Linked DNA regions of Pseudovibrio sp. M1P-2-3. The protein of the gene in region 1 interacts with the protein of each later gene in a pairwise test. Links are inferred from orthologs where the notes say so. Each region holds a gene or a part of one and is shown in the gene's direction. Other genes may lie near its edges.

Evidence for each region.
Region 2: the proteins of P6574_RS18325 (region 1) and P6574_RS08105 interact in binary tests that used the Escherichia coli proteins (3 or more experiments, as listed by UniProt). The link is inferred for Pseudovibrio sp. M1P-2-3 from one-to-one orthologs.

What each region holds. Positions count from the first base shown.
Region 1 is NZ_JARRCW010000001.1:4,179,992-4,185,319, reverse strand. Bases 2,157-5,081 are described here. They hold P6574_RS18325 (primosomal protein N'), read left to right. Parts: upstream 2,157-2,474; coding sequence 2,475-4,688; downstream 4,689-5,081. Other genes in these bases: P6574_RS18320 (F0F1 ATP synthase subunit delta), read left to right, coding at 4,904-5,081; fsa (fructose-6-phosphate aldolase), read right to left, coding at 2,157-2,329. Also shown: P6574_RS18340 (tyrosine recombinase XerC), read right to left, coding at 1-542; P6574_RS18335 (endonuclease), read right to left, coding at 646-1,380; more of fsa, read right to left, coding at 1,676-2,156; more of P6574_RS18320, read left to right, coding at 5,082-5,328.
Region 2 is NZ_JARRCW010000001.1:1,777,657-1,785,003, forward strand. The notes cover bases 2,189-5,167. They hold P6574_RS08105 (single-stranded DNA-binding protein), read left to right. Parts: upstream 2,189-3,390; coding sequence 3,391-3,945; downstream 3,946-5,167. Other genes in these bases: uvrA (excinuclease ABC subunit UvrA), read right to left, coding at 2,189-3,028; P6574_RS08110 (lactoylglutathione lyase), read right to left, coding at 4,076-4,516; P6574_RS08115 (cold-shock protein), read left to right, coding at 4,930-5,167. Also shown: more of uvrA, read right to left, coding at 95-2,188; more of P6574_RS08115, read left to right, coding at 5,168-5,508; P6574_RS08120 (DUF192 domain-containing protein), read left to right, coding at 5,537-5,989; allantoinase PuuE, read left to right, coding at 6,106-7,017; UDP-glucose 4-epimerase GalE, read right to left, coding at 7,112-7,347. UniProt on the Escherichia coli protein: Plays an important role in DNA replication, recombination and repair. Binds to ssDNA and to an array of partner proteins to recruit them to their sites of action during DNA metabolism. Acts as a sliding platform that migrates on DNA via reptation.

The sequences.
Region 1 (5,328 bases):
ACGTTAAGGTTCAAAGCTTCGGAAATACGCAGGCCGCAGCCGTAAAGTAAGGTGAAAACAGCTGCATTGCGCGCCTCTACCCACGGTGTATCTTCAAATCCCAAATCCTTGGTGATGATGGTTTTGGCTTCTTCCACCGGCAAAGGTTTGGGCAGGGAGCGGGGAAGGCGCGGGGTTTTGATGGCAGATGCACCGGCGGCATTGGCTTGTCCGCGCCGCTCCAGAAAGCCCAGAAACGAGCGAATGCCTGCAAGGCCGCGGGCCAAGGTCCGCGTTTGTGCCCCTTCATGGCGCCGGTTTGCTAGAAACGCTCTGAACTGGGGGGGCTTCAAATCCCCCAGATCCTTGATGGCTGGTGGTCCGCCTTGATAGTCTGTCATAAACCGCATGAACTGGCGCATGTCCCGCTCATAGGCGATGACAGTGCGCTCGGATAAACGGCGCTCGGATTCCAGATGGGACAGCCAGTCCTCAACCGCGCTCGCAAGGTCTGGCTTGCAGATAATCAGCAGGTCCTCTGAATTCCCGATGGGTGCGCTCATTTTGTTCACTTTATGTTTTAGTTGCCCTGAAAGGGTTATTGCGCGTTTTTATGGCTGTTTCAAACTGATTATCGGTTTGGACTGGGGGAGCTGCGATAAAAATTCAAAACCCGGCTCCAACATACGGGTTGCCATTACCTTGAGCTGCCTGAATTTTGGCATTGCGCTCCAACTCCCATTCGGAAATGGGATCGCTGCCCCGCCATTGCTCAAACATGTCCTGCTCTGCCTGTGTCAGCTCAAGGCCATAGGTTGCTTGCATGTAAAAGTAAGTCCTAGCGATATCACCGCGGACTGGCTCGTCCGGCTCCATAAGGTCGGCAGCAAAGTCAATTTCAAAGTCACAGGCACCATAGGAACGAGTCTCGCCGTCCAAAATAGCCATTCTATAGTTGGAGCGGTCGCCGTTCAGCTCGCCAACGGCGGGCACAAGGTTGTTGAGGTCTGCTTCCATCATGGCAAATTCCGGATCAACTTTCGTGCAGCAGCGGCGGCCTTTGTAGGCCTTGCCCTTGGAGGTGGTGCAGGCGGGGTGGCCTTCCTGCCAACAGGCACGGTAAGAGCCAAAACGGGAGGCGGGGACAACGTGTTCCCACTCGATGCGCTGGCCGCGCTTGGCGTTCTTGCGTGGTTCGTAGCCACAGGAGGCAGAGTTGACTTGCTTCTTGTCGGAATAGGTGCAGCCACAATAAAAGCTGATCCGCTCGTCCTCGTCTTGATAGATATCCCGCTCCAGAATTTTCTTAGCGGTGCTGAACTTGAAATCGGGCTCGGCAAGGGAAGGTGTGCCAAGCAGGCATAGGCAAAGGACAGTGATAAAAGGGCGCAGAAGGGCCATGTGTATTCCTTGGTTTCTTCTTTGATACCAAGGTGCATAGGGCTCTTTAAGATCGTGTTAACCATAAATTTCGGATTTGTTTATGATTGTTGGTTTATAGCCACAAAAAAGCGCGGAAACCGAGTGGTATCCGCGCTTATGGCCACCTTGCTTTAAGGGAAGTTTCTTCAGCTTTTAACAGATGAGTTTATGGTGTGTCTGAGCTAGCTCCCGGCACGGGGGCCGGGATTATGTTTGAGAAAGGACTTTGCGCCTTGTTCTCGGGCTCAGGGATAAACTCTACTGCGATTAAGCCTTAAACGATGCTCTGGCCTGTTTTTGCCCAGTCAGCCATGAATGTTTCAAGGCCTTTGTCTGTGAGCGGGTGCTTTATGAGACTTTTCAAGGTTGATGGCGGAATTGTTGCAACATCCGCGCCAAGCAGTGCGCAGTCTTTCACGTGGTTTGCTGTGCGGATAGAGGCCGCCAGAATTTCTGTGTCGAACAGGAAGTTGTCATAGATCTGACGAATGTCGGAGATCAGGTCCAGACCGTCCACGTGGATGTCATCCAAGCGGCCGATAAATGGAGAAATGTAGGTTGCGCCAGCTTTTGCAGCCAAAAGTGCCTGATTTGCAGAGAAGCAAAGGGTTACGTTTGTTTTAACGCCTTTGTCTGCCAGCGTGCGGCACGCTTTCAGGCCATCCAGAGTAAGAGGCAGTTTTACACAAATATTGTCGGCAATTGCTGTCAGCTCTTTTGCTTCGGTCAGCATTGCTTCTGCTTCCATTGCAACAACTTCAGCGGAAACAGGACCCTCGACAATATCGCAGATTTCAGCGATTACCTCTTTCATTGGCCGACCGGACTTGAGGATCAGGGACGGATTTGTCGTCACACCGTCCAGAAGTCCTGTTGCTGCCAACTCTTTAATCTCAGCTGTATCGGCTGTATCAACGAAAAACTTCATGCCAAAAGGGCTCCTTATAAGGCCTTCTTCTTTCCAGTTTTGGTGAAGAGAGCGAATGCGATGGGTAATTTATCGCCCCTGTTTAGCCTAGACTGTACCGCGTGAACAACATTAATGTGCAAGAACACGGAAGAGGAATGGTATTTTGAGCGCTGAGCCCAGCTTCTTTACCCCCAGTGAAACGGGAGCGGATGAGGTGATTGTGCCTGTCTTGGTGCCGGTTGCCGTGTCGGGTGCTTATTCCTACAAGGTGCCCGCGGGTATGCAGGTTCGCCCCGGTAGCATTGTACGTGTGCCCCTTGGTCCGCGTGAGGTGGTCGGCGCGGTTTGGGACGGGGAGCCAGATGCGGGCGTCAACCCAAAAAAGCTGAAATCAATTCTCCACATCTATGATGCCGCACCCCTGCAGGATGACCTGCGCAAATTCGTAGACTGGATTGCCAAGTGGACGCTGGGCTCGCCCGGCATGGTTCTGCGCATGGTATTGCGCTCGGAAGCAGCTCTTGAAGCCGAGCCCATGCTGGCGGGCGTGCGAAGAGTGCGCGGGGTGGAGCCCGAGCGGGTGACACCGGCGCGGGGCAGAGTGCTGGAGCTGGTAGATGAAGGGATGGCGTGGACCAAACCCGGCCTAGCAGGGGCCGCTGGTGTCAGCTCCTCTGTGGTTGAGGGCTTGAAAAAGCAAGGCGTTCTGGAAACCGTGATGTTGCCCGCAACGCCGCCGCTGCCCGACCCTGACCCTGAAATGCCCGGCAGGAAACTGACGGAGCAGCAGATAACAGCGGCGAATGCGCTGATCAGCGGCATTGGTAAGGGCAGCAAAACCTATCTTATTGACGGGGTGACGGGATCGGGTAAGACGGAGGTCTACTTTGAGGCTATTGCCGAAGTGATGCGTCAGGGACAGCAAGCCTTGATCCTTGTTCCCGAAATTGCTCTGACCAATCAGTTCCTGAACCGTTTTGAAGAACGCTTTGGCGCAAAGCCCGCCGAGTGGCACTCGCAGGTGCCACCAAAACGACGGGAGCGCACATGGCGCGGCGTTGCCAATGGCGAGGTGAAAGTGGTGGTGGGCGCTCGTTCCTCTTTATTCCTGCCCTTCAAGAACCTTGGCCTTGTGGTGGTGGATGAGGAACATGACGCCGCATACAAACAAGATGACCGCGTCTCTTATAATGCACGGGACATGGCGGTGCTGCGTGGGCATATTGCCAAGTTTCCCGTTGTGCTGGCCAGTGCCACCCCAAGCGTTGAAAGTAAGGTGAATGCCCAAAACGGGCGCTATGAACTGGTGAGCCTGCCGGAGCGGGCATCGGGCGCTGAAATGCCAACGCTGAAAAGTGTTGATATGCGCGTTGAGGGACCGGAGCGCGGGCGCTGGCTGGCTCCCATGCTGGTGCAGGAGATTGCAACGGCGCTGGGCAATGGCAATCAGGCACTGTTGTTTCTTAATCGGCGTGGCTATGCGCCGCTCACCTTGTGCCGCACCTGTGGCCATCGCTTTCACTGTGAAAACTGCTCTACATGGTTGGTGGAGCACCGTTTTAGAGGCAAGCTGGTATGCCATCATTGCGGTTACAGCCAGCCGGTTCCCGAAAAGTGCCCGGAGTGCTCCAAGCCTGATACGCTGGTGGCGTGCGGCCCCGGTGTGGAACGCATTGGGGAGGAAGTCTGCAGTTTGTTTCCCGATGCGCGGGTTCTGGTGCTCTCCTCCGATTTGCCCGGTGGCGCAGAGCGGGTGAAACGGGAAATGAAGCTCATTGAAGAGGGGCAGGTGGATGTTGTCATTGGCACCCAGCTCGTGGCCAAGGGGCATAACTTCCCGTTGATGACCCTTGTCGGGGTGATTGATGCGGATCTTGGTCTTGCCAATGGTGATCCAAGGGCTGCAGAGCGTACTTTCCAGCTGCTGGCGCAGGTCACAGGGCGTGCGGGGCGTATCCACGGTAAGGGCATTGGCATCTTGCAAAGTTACAGCCCCGACCAGCCCGTCATTAAAGCTCTGCTGTCTGGCCGCCCCGATGAGTTTTACCAAGCAGAAATCGAGTCGCGTCAACATGCCGGTCTTCCACCATTTGGCAGACTTGCGGCCATCATCGTTTCGGGGACAGACCGTGGAGAAACTGAAAAATATTCAAAAATACTTACAAGTGTTTTACCTAGGGGTGGTGATGTTACCGTGCTGGGCCCGGCTGAGGCGGCCCTTGCCCAAGTGCGCGGGCGCTTTCGTTTTCGCCTGCTGGCAATGGCGCAAAGGGGCTTTGATTTGCAAGGGTTTATAAGAGCATGGCTGGCTGCCAGCCCTCCGGTAAGGGGAAGTTTACGGGTTCAGGTGGATATTGATCCGCAAAATTTCTTTTAGAAAGCCTGTGAAAAACCTCGTCTCATAGACAGGAAAGGAATGGACAGCCTGTATTGCAAGCCTGTGAATGCTGTGCTATGCGGAGCGCGGCTTAATGGGTAAAGCAATCCTGTTTTACCCTATAAACAGATTTAAACGCGACATATCAAAGCATTGGAATTGGGCACTTATCGATTACTTCCAATGGTTTGAGCGCGCCGGAGAGCACGGATCCAGTGACTGACAATGTATCTCTCATTTCTGGCGTGGCCTTGCGATATGCTTCCGCTTTAATGGACCTTGCTGAAGAGCAGGGAAAAGTGGCGGAAGTTGAGAAAGGCCTCGATCAATTTGAAACTCTCGTCAATGAGAGTGCTGATCTCGGCCGTCTCATCAAGAGCCCCGTTTTTAGTGCTGATGCACAAACGAAAGCGCTAGATGTTATTTTGGAAAAGGCCGGAATTACCGGCCTGACCGCAAATTTTGTGAAGTTGGTAGCCCAAAACAGGCGCCTCTTCGCCGTTCAAGGTATGATCCTGGGATTCAGATCGCTTCTTGCTGCGAAACGCGGCGAGGTTACTGCTGAAGTAACAAGCGCATCTGAACTGACACCAGCGCATACCGCAGACCTGCAGAAAGCGCTTAATGCTTCTACAGGCAA
Region 2 (7,347 bases), 2.4 Mb from region 1 along the record:
CTAATGGCTTACGTGCTCGTCCTGCGAAGAGCGATACCTATGCTTTGCGGGTATGTGAGAAAAGCCCCGATCAGAAATCAGGGCTTTCGTTTTGTTATTCAGCTGCTGTCAGTCTATGTGCGTGTTTGTGTTCCAAAATGCCTTTCAAGAACTGGCCCGTATAGCTTTCCGGTACCTTGATCACGTCTTCCGGGCGGCCTTTGGCGACAACGGTTCCGCCACCATCTCCCCCTTCCGGTCCCATATCCACCAGCCAATCAGCGGTTTTGATCACTTCCAGATTGTGCTCAATCACCAGAACCGTGTTGCCCTGATCCACCAGCTCATGGAGAACTTCCAGAAGCTTGGCCACATCGTGGTAGTGGAGGCCGGTTGTGGGTTCATCAAGAATATAGAGTGTTCGGCCCGTTGAACGTTTTGATAGCTCTTTTGCCAGCTTAACTCGCTGCGCCTCACCGCCTGACAGGGTTGTAGCTTGCTGTCCAACCTTGATGTAGCCAAGGCCCACCCGTGCCAGCGTCTCCATTTTATCGCGGATATTGGGAACGGCAGAAAAGAATTCGGCGGCCTCTTCCACGGTCATATCCAGCACATCGGCTATGGACTTGCCCTTGAACTGGACCTCCAGAGTTTCCCGGTTATAGCGCTTTCCCTGACATACATCACAGGTCACATAAACATCGGGCAGAAAGTGCATCTCGATCTTGATAACACCATCACCCTGACAGGCCTCGCAACGGCCGCCTTTCACGTTGAATGAAAACCGCCCCGGTGCGTAGCCACGGGTTTTGGCCTCCGGCATGCCGGCAAACCATTCGCGAATGGGTGTGAAAGCACCTGTATATGTTGCGGGGTTAGAACGGGGGGTTCGGCCAATAGGGGATTGGTCGATATCAATCACCTTGTCCAGATGCTCCAGTCCTTCAATTTTGTCATGAGGGGCTGGATTGTCTCGTGCACCGTTTAGATGACGAGCGGCGGACTTGTAAACAGTATCAATGAGGAACGTGGATTTTCCGCCGCCCGATACTCCTGTGACGCAAGTGAACGTTCCTAGAGGCAGTTCGGTAGTGACAGACTTCAGGTTATTGGCCCGCGCACCAATGACTTTGAGAGACCGCTTTTTATCAACTTTGCGCCGTTTGGCGGGAATTGGAATTTCCATTTTGCCAGAAATATACTGGCCCGTTAGGGACGCCGGGTCTGCAATGATCTGTTCGGGGCTGCCGCGAGAGACAATCTGTCCCCCGTGAACACCGGCCCCCGGTCCCACGTCAAGTACATAGTCAGCTGCCAGAATGGCATCTTCGTCATGCTCCACCACAATCACGGTGTTTCCAAGGTCGCGCAGGTGTTTGAGGGTTTCAAGCAGACGCTCATTGTCCCGTTGGTGAAGGCCGATGGAGGGCTCGTCCAGTACGTAAAGAACGCCTGTCAGGCCCGAACCGATTTGTGAGGCAAGGCGGATACGCTGGCTTTCACCACCGGAAAGGGTTCCGGAGGAGCGGGACATGGACAGGTATTCAAGCCCCACATCGTTGAGGAACTTCAGGCGCTCGCGAATTTCCTTGAGGATGCGGTAGGCAATTTCCTTCTGCTTTTCAGAAAGGTCTGTCTCGATGGTGCTGAACCACTCCAAAGCCTGCCGAATGGAAAGGGTGGTTATCTCGCCAATGTGCTGGCCGTCGATTTTAACGGCAAGAGCCTCCGGTTTCAGCCTGTATCCTGAACAGGCTTCACAGGCGTGGTCTGACTGGAACCTTGAAAGTTCATCGCGCACCCACTGCGAATCGGTCTCGCGCCAGCGTCGCTCGATATTGCCGATAACCCCTTCAAAAGTTTTCTCGGTTTTATAAGAGCGGTTTCCGTCATTGTATTCAAACTGGACTTTTGTGCGGCCCGTTCCAAACAGAAGGGCTTTCTTGAATTTTTCGGGAAGATCGCGCCATGGCATAGTCATGGACACGTCATAGTGGTTGGCCAGCGCTTCCAGAGTTTGATTGTAATAGGGCGAGGTTGAACCGGTTTTTGCCCACGGTACAACGGCACCGCCGCGCAGGGTGAGGGTTTGGTCCGGAACTACAAGGTCCGGTTCAAAAGCCAGTTTGGTGCCAAGGCCATCACATGTGGGGCAGGCACCGAAAGGGTTGTTGAACGAGAACAGGCGCGGTTCCACTTCCGCAATAGTGAAACCGGAGACCGGGCAGGCAAACTTTTCCGAAAATGTTATTTTTTCAGGAGTATCTGCGCCCTCTTTTAAATCGGCATATTCTGCAACGGCAATTCCCTCAGCCAGTTGCAGGGCGGTTTCGAGAGAATCTGCAAGGCGGCCCGCAATGTCCGAACGAATAACGATACGGTCAACAACCACATCAATATCGTGCTTGAATTTTTTGTCGAGGACAGGCGCATCTGCGATTTCATAGAAGGTTCCATCAATCTTGACGCGCTGGAACCCCTTTTTCATAAGCTCGGCCAGCTCTTTACGGTATTCTCCCTTGCGCCCGCGCACAATAGGGGCAAGCAGGTAGAGCCGGGTGCCTTCTTCCAGATCCAGCAGGCGGTCAACCATCTGGCTGACAGTCTGGCTTTCGATGGGAAGACCTGTTGCAGGCGAGTAGGGAATTCCCACACGGGCAAACAACAGGCGCATATAGTCGTAGATCTCGGTCACCGTACCAACAGTAGAGCGCGGGTTTTTTGATGTGGTTTTCTGTTCAATAGAAATGGCCGGAGACAGGCCGTCGATCTGGTCTACATCTGGCTTCTGCATCATTTCAAGGAATTGGCGGGCGTAAGCGCTCAGGCTTTCCACGTAGCGGCGCTGCCCCTCGGCATAAATCGTATCAAAAGCCAGTGAGGATTTGCCTGATCCGGACAGTCCAGTGATGACGATGAGCTGGTCTCTTGGCAAGTCCACATCGACATTCTTCAAATTATGTTCGCGTGCGCCGCGTACCGAGATCGTCTTCAAAGTTTCACGGGGCGCAGAGCTTTGGAGATTGGGGGCATCAGATGCCTTGGTCATCCGGAATTTCCTTGATTGAGGCAGTCATTCAACACAGGCGTAAGCCACTTTACGGGAAAGGGGCAGGCTGTGAATGCTATGTGAGTCTAAAACCATCTGGAACATATATGGAACATGTTCCGCATTGCAAGCGTAAATAAATGGATTTGCAAGTCCGGAAGTTCTCAGGGTATCGGAAAAGATGTATTGAGAACAAAAAAAGAACATTGTAGGGTGGAACTCGTGCGACCCACTCTCTTATGTGGACAAGATTTGCTCAAAGCGGACGGTGATTTGCCTGTATGCTCCACAATGTTTAGGTTGCCTTTAGTTTTTTAAAGAAGACGTCGAGAGGCGGCCTTCTCACTTCCTAGGAGTTCACGATGGCGGGTAGCGTCAATAAGGTAATATTAGTCGGTAATTTGGGCGCCGACCCCGAAGTTCGCAGAACACAGGACGGCCGTCCGATCGTGAATCTGCGTATTGCAACTTCAGAGAGCTGGAGAGACCGTAACTCAGGTGAACGCCGTGAGCGGACGGAATGGCACCGTGTTGTTGTGTTCAACGAAGGGATTGCAAAGGTTGCCGAGCAATACCTGCGCAAAGGCTCCAAGGTCTATCTGGAAGGGCAGCTTCAAACACGTAAGTGGCAAGACCAGTCCGGTCAGGACAAGTACTCAACAGAGATCGTCTTACAGGGCTTCAACTCCACTTTGACCATGCTGGATGGCCGTAGTGAAGGCGGCACTGCTGGCGGTGGCGGCGGCTTTGGCGGTGGCCAGTCTGGTGGCGACTTCGGCGGTGGTCAGTCTTCCGGCGGCTTTGGCGGCGGTAGTCAAGGCGGCGGTGGCAACTTTGGCGGCGGTAACCAAGGCGGTGGCGGTGCTCCAAGTGGCGGCGGCTTCGGCGGCGGCATGGACGACGAAATTCCGTTCTAGAGAGTATCTTTTTAGTGTGAATTCCGGTTTGATGTATCGGATTGAGAGCACTGCCCTTTTGTAAAGGGCAGTGCTTTTTCTTGTCTTTATATGTGCTTGCCCGTTGGGAGGCAGGTTAATACGCCAACGCTTACCAGGTCCCTTGATTTTCCATGGAAGTCCATGGCTCCTGTTTGGGCAAAGCATTGCCTTTTTGAAGCAGTTCGATGGAAATTCCGTCTGGTGATTTGATAAAAGCCATACGCCCACAACGAGGCGGACGGTTGATGATCACGCCTTTTGACTGCAAATCACTGCAGACTTTGTAGATATCGTCTACCTCATAGGCCAGATGCCCGAAGTTGCGGCCTCCATGATAGTCCTCGCTGTCCCAGTTATATGTGAGCTCAAGAGCGGGGGCAGGCATTTCGTTGGCTGGCATGTCGTCACCGGGTGCTGCAAGGAAGACCAGCGTAAACCGTCCCGCTTCGTGTTCAACGCGGCGCACTTCATACAGTCCGAGTTTGTTGCAGTAAAAATCCAAAGAATCCTCCAGATCCTTTACACGGACCATCGTATGTAAAAAGCGCATATTAATTTTCCTCATGCCTATTTAAATGGCCCCCTGTTGGGGGGGGAGTTGCGACCTGTTGGTGTCACGTGAAGAGGTGCATCGTCACCTGCCAAAAGATAATATCCGTATATGTTGCATGCAGATGTACTGGGAAGCCAATAAATTGAAGCCCACTGATTGCACCCAGTTAAAAGATATTGGTTCGATTACCGTATTTAGTTGTATGATTTACATGATACATACTGGATATAGATATTTAATAGAGGGTAATCGTAAAAATGAGTCGGGGATGACTTAAGTTTTTTCTAATTTTACCCTGTAGCCCAACCTAGCCGATGCTATCCTTTTTTAACTGGAATCAACCAGAGGTGTGCGGCGTAAATCGCCTTTGGTCGAGACTTGATGCGGCGAGAGTATGTGAGGCTTATCCTATGGTCAAAACAACACCTGGGCTGGATTCTATCGATGTGCCGACGGATGAAGTATCCGTAGATGTTCTTGAGGTTGCTGGCACTATTAAATGGTTTGATATTGGAAAGGGATTCGGTTTTATCGAGCCAGAAAACGGAATGTCGGATGTTCTGCTTCATGTGACCTGTTTAAGGCGGGATGGATTTCAGACAGCCTATGAAGGTGCACGTGTTGTTTGCGAAGTTTTAAACCGGCCTCGCGGCTTGCAGGCCATGCGCATACTCTCTATGGACGAAACTACCGCTACACACCCCTCTCAGCTTCCTCCCTCGCGAACGCATGTTCAAGTTATCCCTGAGGGAGATTTTGTTGAGGCCGAGGTTAAATGGTTCAACCGCGTTAAGGGATTCGGTTTTCTCGTTTTGGACGGGGAAGATGAGGATATCTTTATCCATATGGAAACCTTACGCCGCTATGGAATAACAGAGCTTCGCCCCAAGCAAAAAGTACTTGTTCGCTTTGGGAAGGGGCCAAAAGGAAAAATGGCTGCGGAAGTCAAACCGATTGGGAGCGGGAGCCATATTCCTGCATCCCATTAAGAGCGGGCTTCTGCTGTGTGCCAAAAAAATGGCTATGAAGATAATCGTGAAGTCCCTGTTGGTTTTGTGTCTGGCTTTTGTTTGTGTTCCCACACGCGCTGAGAAGACCCCTGAACTTGAGAAACTTGAAATTGAGACGGCACAAGGCACCATTGCCTTTCTTGTGGAAGTTGCCGCGACACCTGAGGCCCGCACACAGGGGCTGATGTTTAGGGAGCATATTCCCGCTGATCAGGGTATGCTTTTCGTATTCCCCAATTCCAGGGAACGAATTTTCTGGATGAAAAATACGCCCACGTCTTTAGATATCCTTTTTATCAATAAGCAAAAGAGGATTGTCTCTATCGCTCGTGATACCATTCCCTATTCAGAGCGACCCATTCTTTCCAACGGAGATGCGCTTTATGTTCTTGAAGTGATTGCCGGGACCAGTCAACTTCGAGGTATTGGCGTGGGAGATCAGGTTATCTTTAATTTCTAAAGGTAATGGGCCAATTCCATTTAAGCCAAGAGTTTGTGGGGAGTGCGCAGGCTTGCCCTGAATTGCTTTTTACGGTTTGATCCAAGTTCTGCTCCCTCAGGTTTGAGAGGTCCCTCATGCTAGTAAATTATCCACGTGATCTAAAGGGGTATGGGCGGGCGACGCCCGATCCAAAATGGCCGAATGATGCAAAAATTGCTCTGCAATTTGTCATAAACTACGAAGAGGGCGGGGAGAATAATATCCTTCACGGGGACCCTGCCTCTGAAGCGTATCTCTCTGAACTTATTGGAGCGGAGCCGTGGCCCAATAAAAGGCATATGAACATGGAGTCCATCTACGAGTATGGCTCACGTGCCGGGTTCTGGCGTCTGTGGCATGTGTTTACCAAACGGCAGCTGTGTCCCACTGTTTTTGGAGTGACGACGGCATTGCAAAAAAATCCAGAAGTTGTTGCGGCTATGAAAGAGGCGGGATGGGAAATTGCTTCCCACGGGTACAAGTGGATTGAGTACAAAGACTTTGCAGTTACCGAAGAGCGGTATCACCTTACTGAGGCAATCCGTTTGCATAAGGAGATCACCGGGGAGCGACCGACCGGATGGTATTTGGGGCGCACTTCGGAAAACACCCGTGACCTTATTATGGAGGAAGGTGGTTTCCTATATGATTCTGATAGCTATGCAGATGATCTACCCTATTGGGTGGAGGGGGCTCAAAAGCCACATCTCGTCATTCCATATACGCTGGACAGCAACGATATGCGCTTTGTAACAGCGCAGGGCTTTAATTCTGGTGACCAATTTTTCACATACCTGAAAGATAGTTTTGATGTGCTCTATGCGGAAGGTTGTGAGGGGCGTGCCAAAATGCTGTCTGTCGGGCTTCATTGCCGTTTAACCGGCAGACCGGGCAGAACAGCGGCATTGCAGCGTTTTCTGGACTATGCGCAGTCCCATGAGGATGTCTGGATTGCGCGACGTGTCGACATTGCCAGACATTGGCACCAGCACCACGCGCCTGATTAAACAAAATAACGCTGGGCGATGCCTAAAGCAGCGAGACGTTCTATTGAATCAGCTCACTGCTTTCAAAGGGGCTTTGAGAGGGCGTTTAGGCGCTCTAAATGGAGTTACGAAGCGAAAGCTTCCTTTCCCAATTCAGGGCGTGTTCGACGATCTGGTGCAGGTCATCGTGCTTGGGCTCCCAGTTCAGCTCACTCAGGATCTTGGTGTTTTTGGCAACAACTTTTGGAGAGTCACCGGCGCGGCGGGGTTTTTCTTGAACAGTGAAGTCAACTTTGGAAACCGACTTTACGGCATCAATCACCTGACGGACTGAATAACCATCCCCGTAAC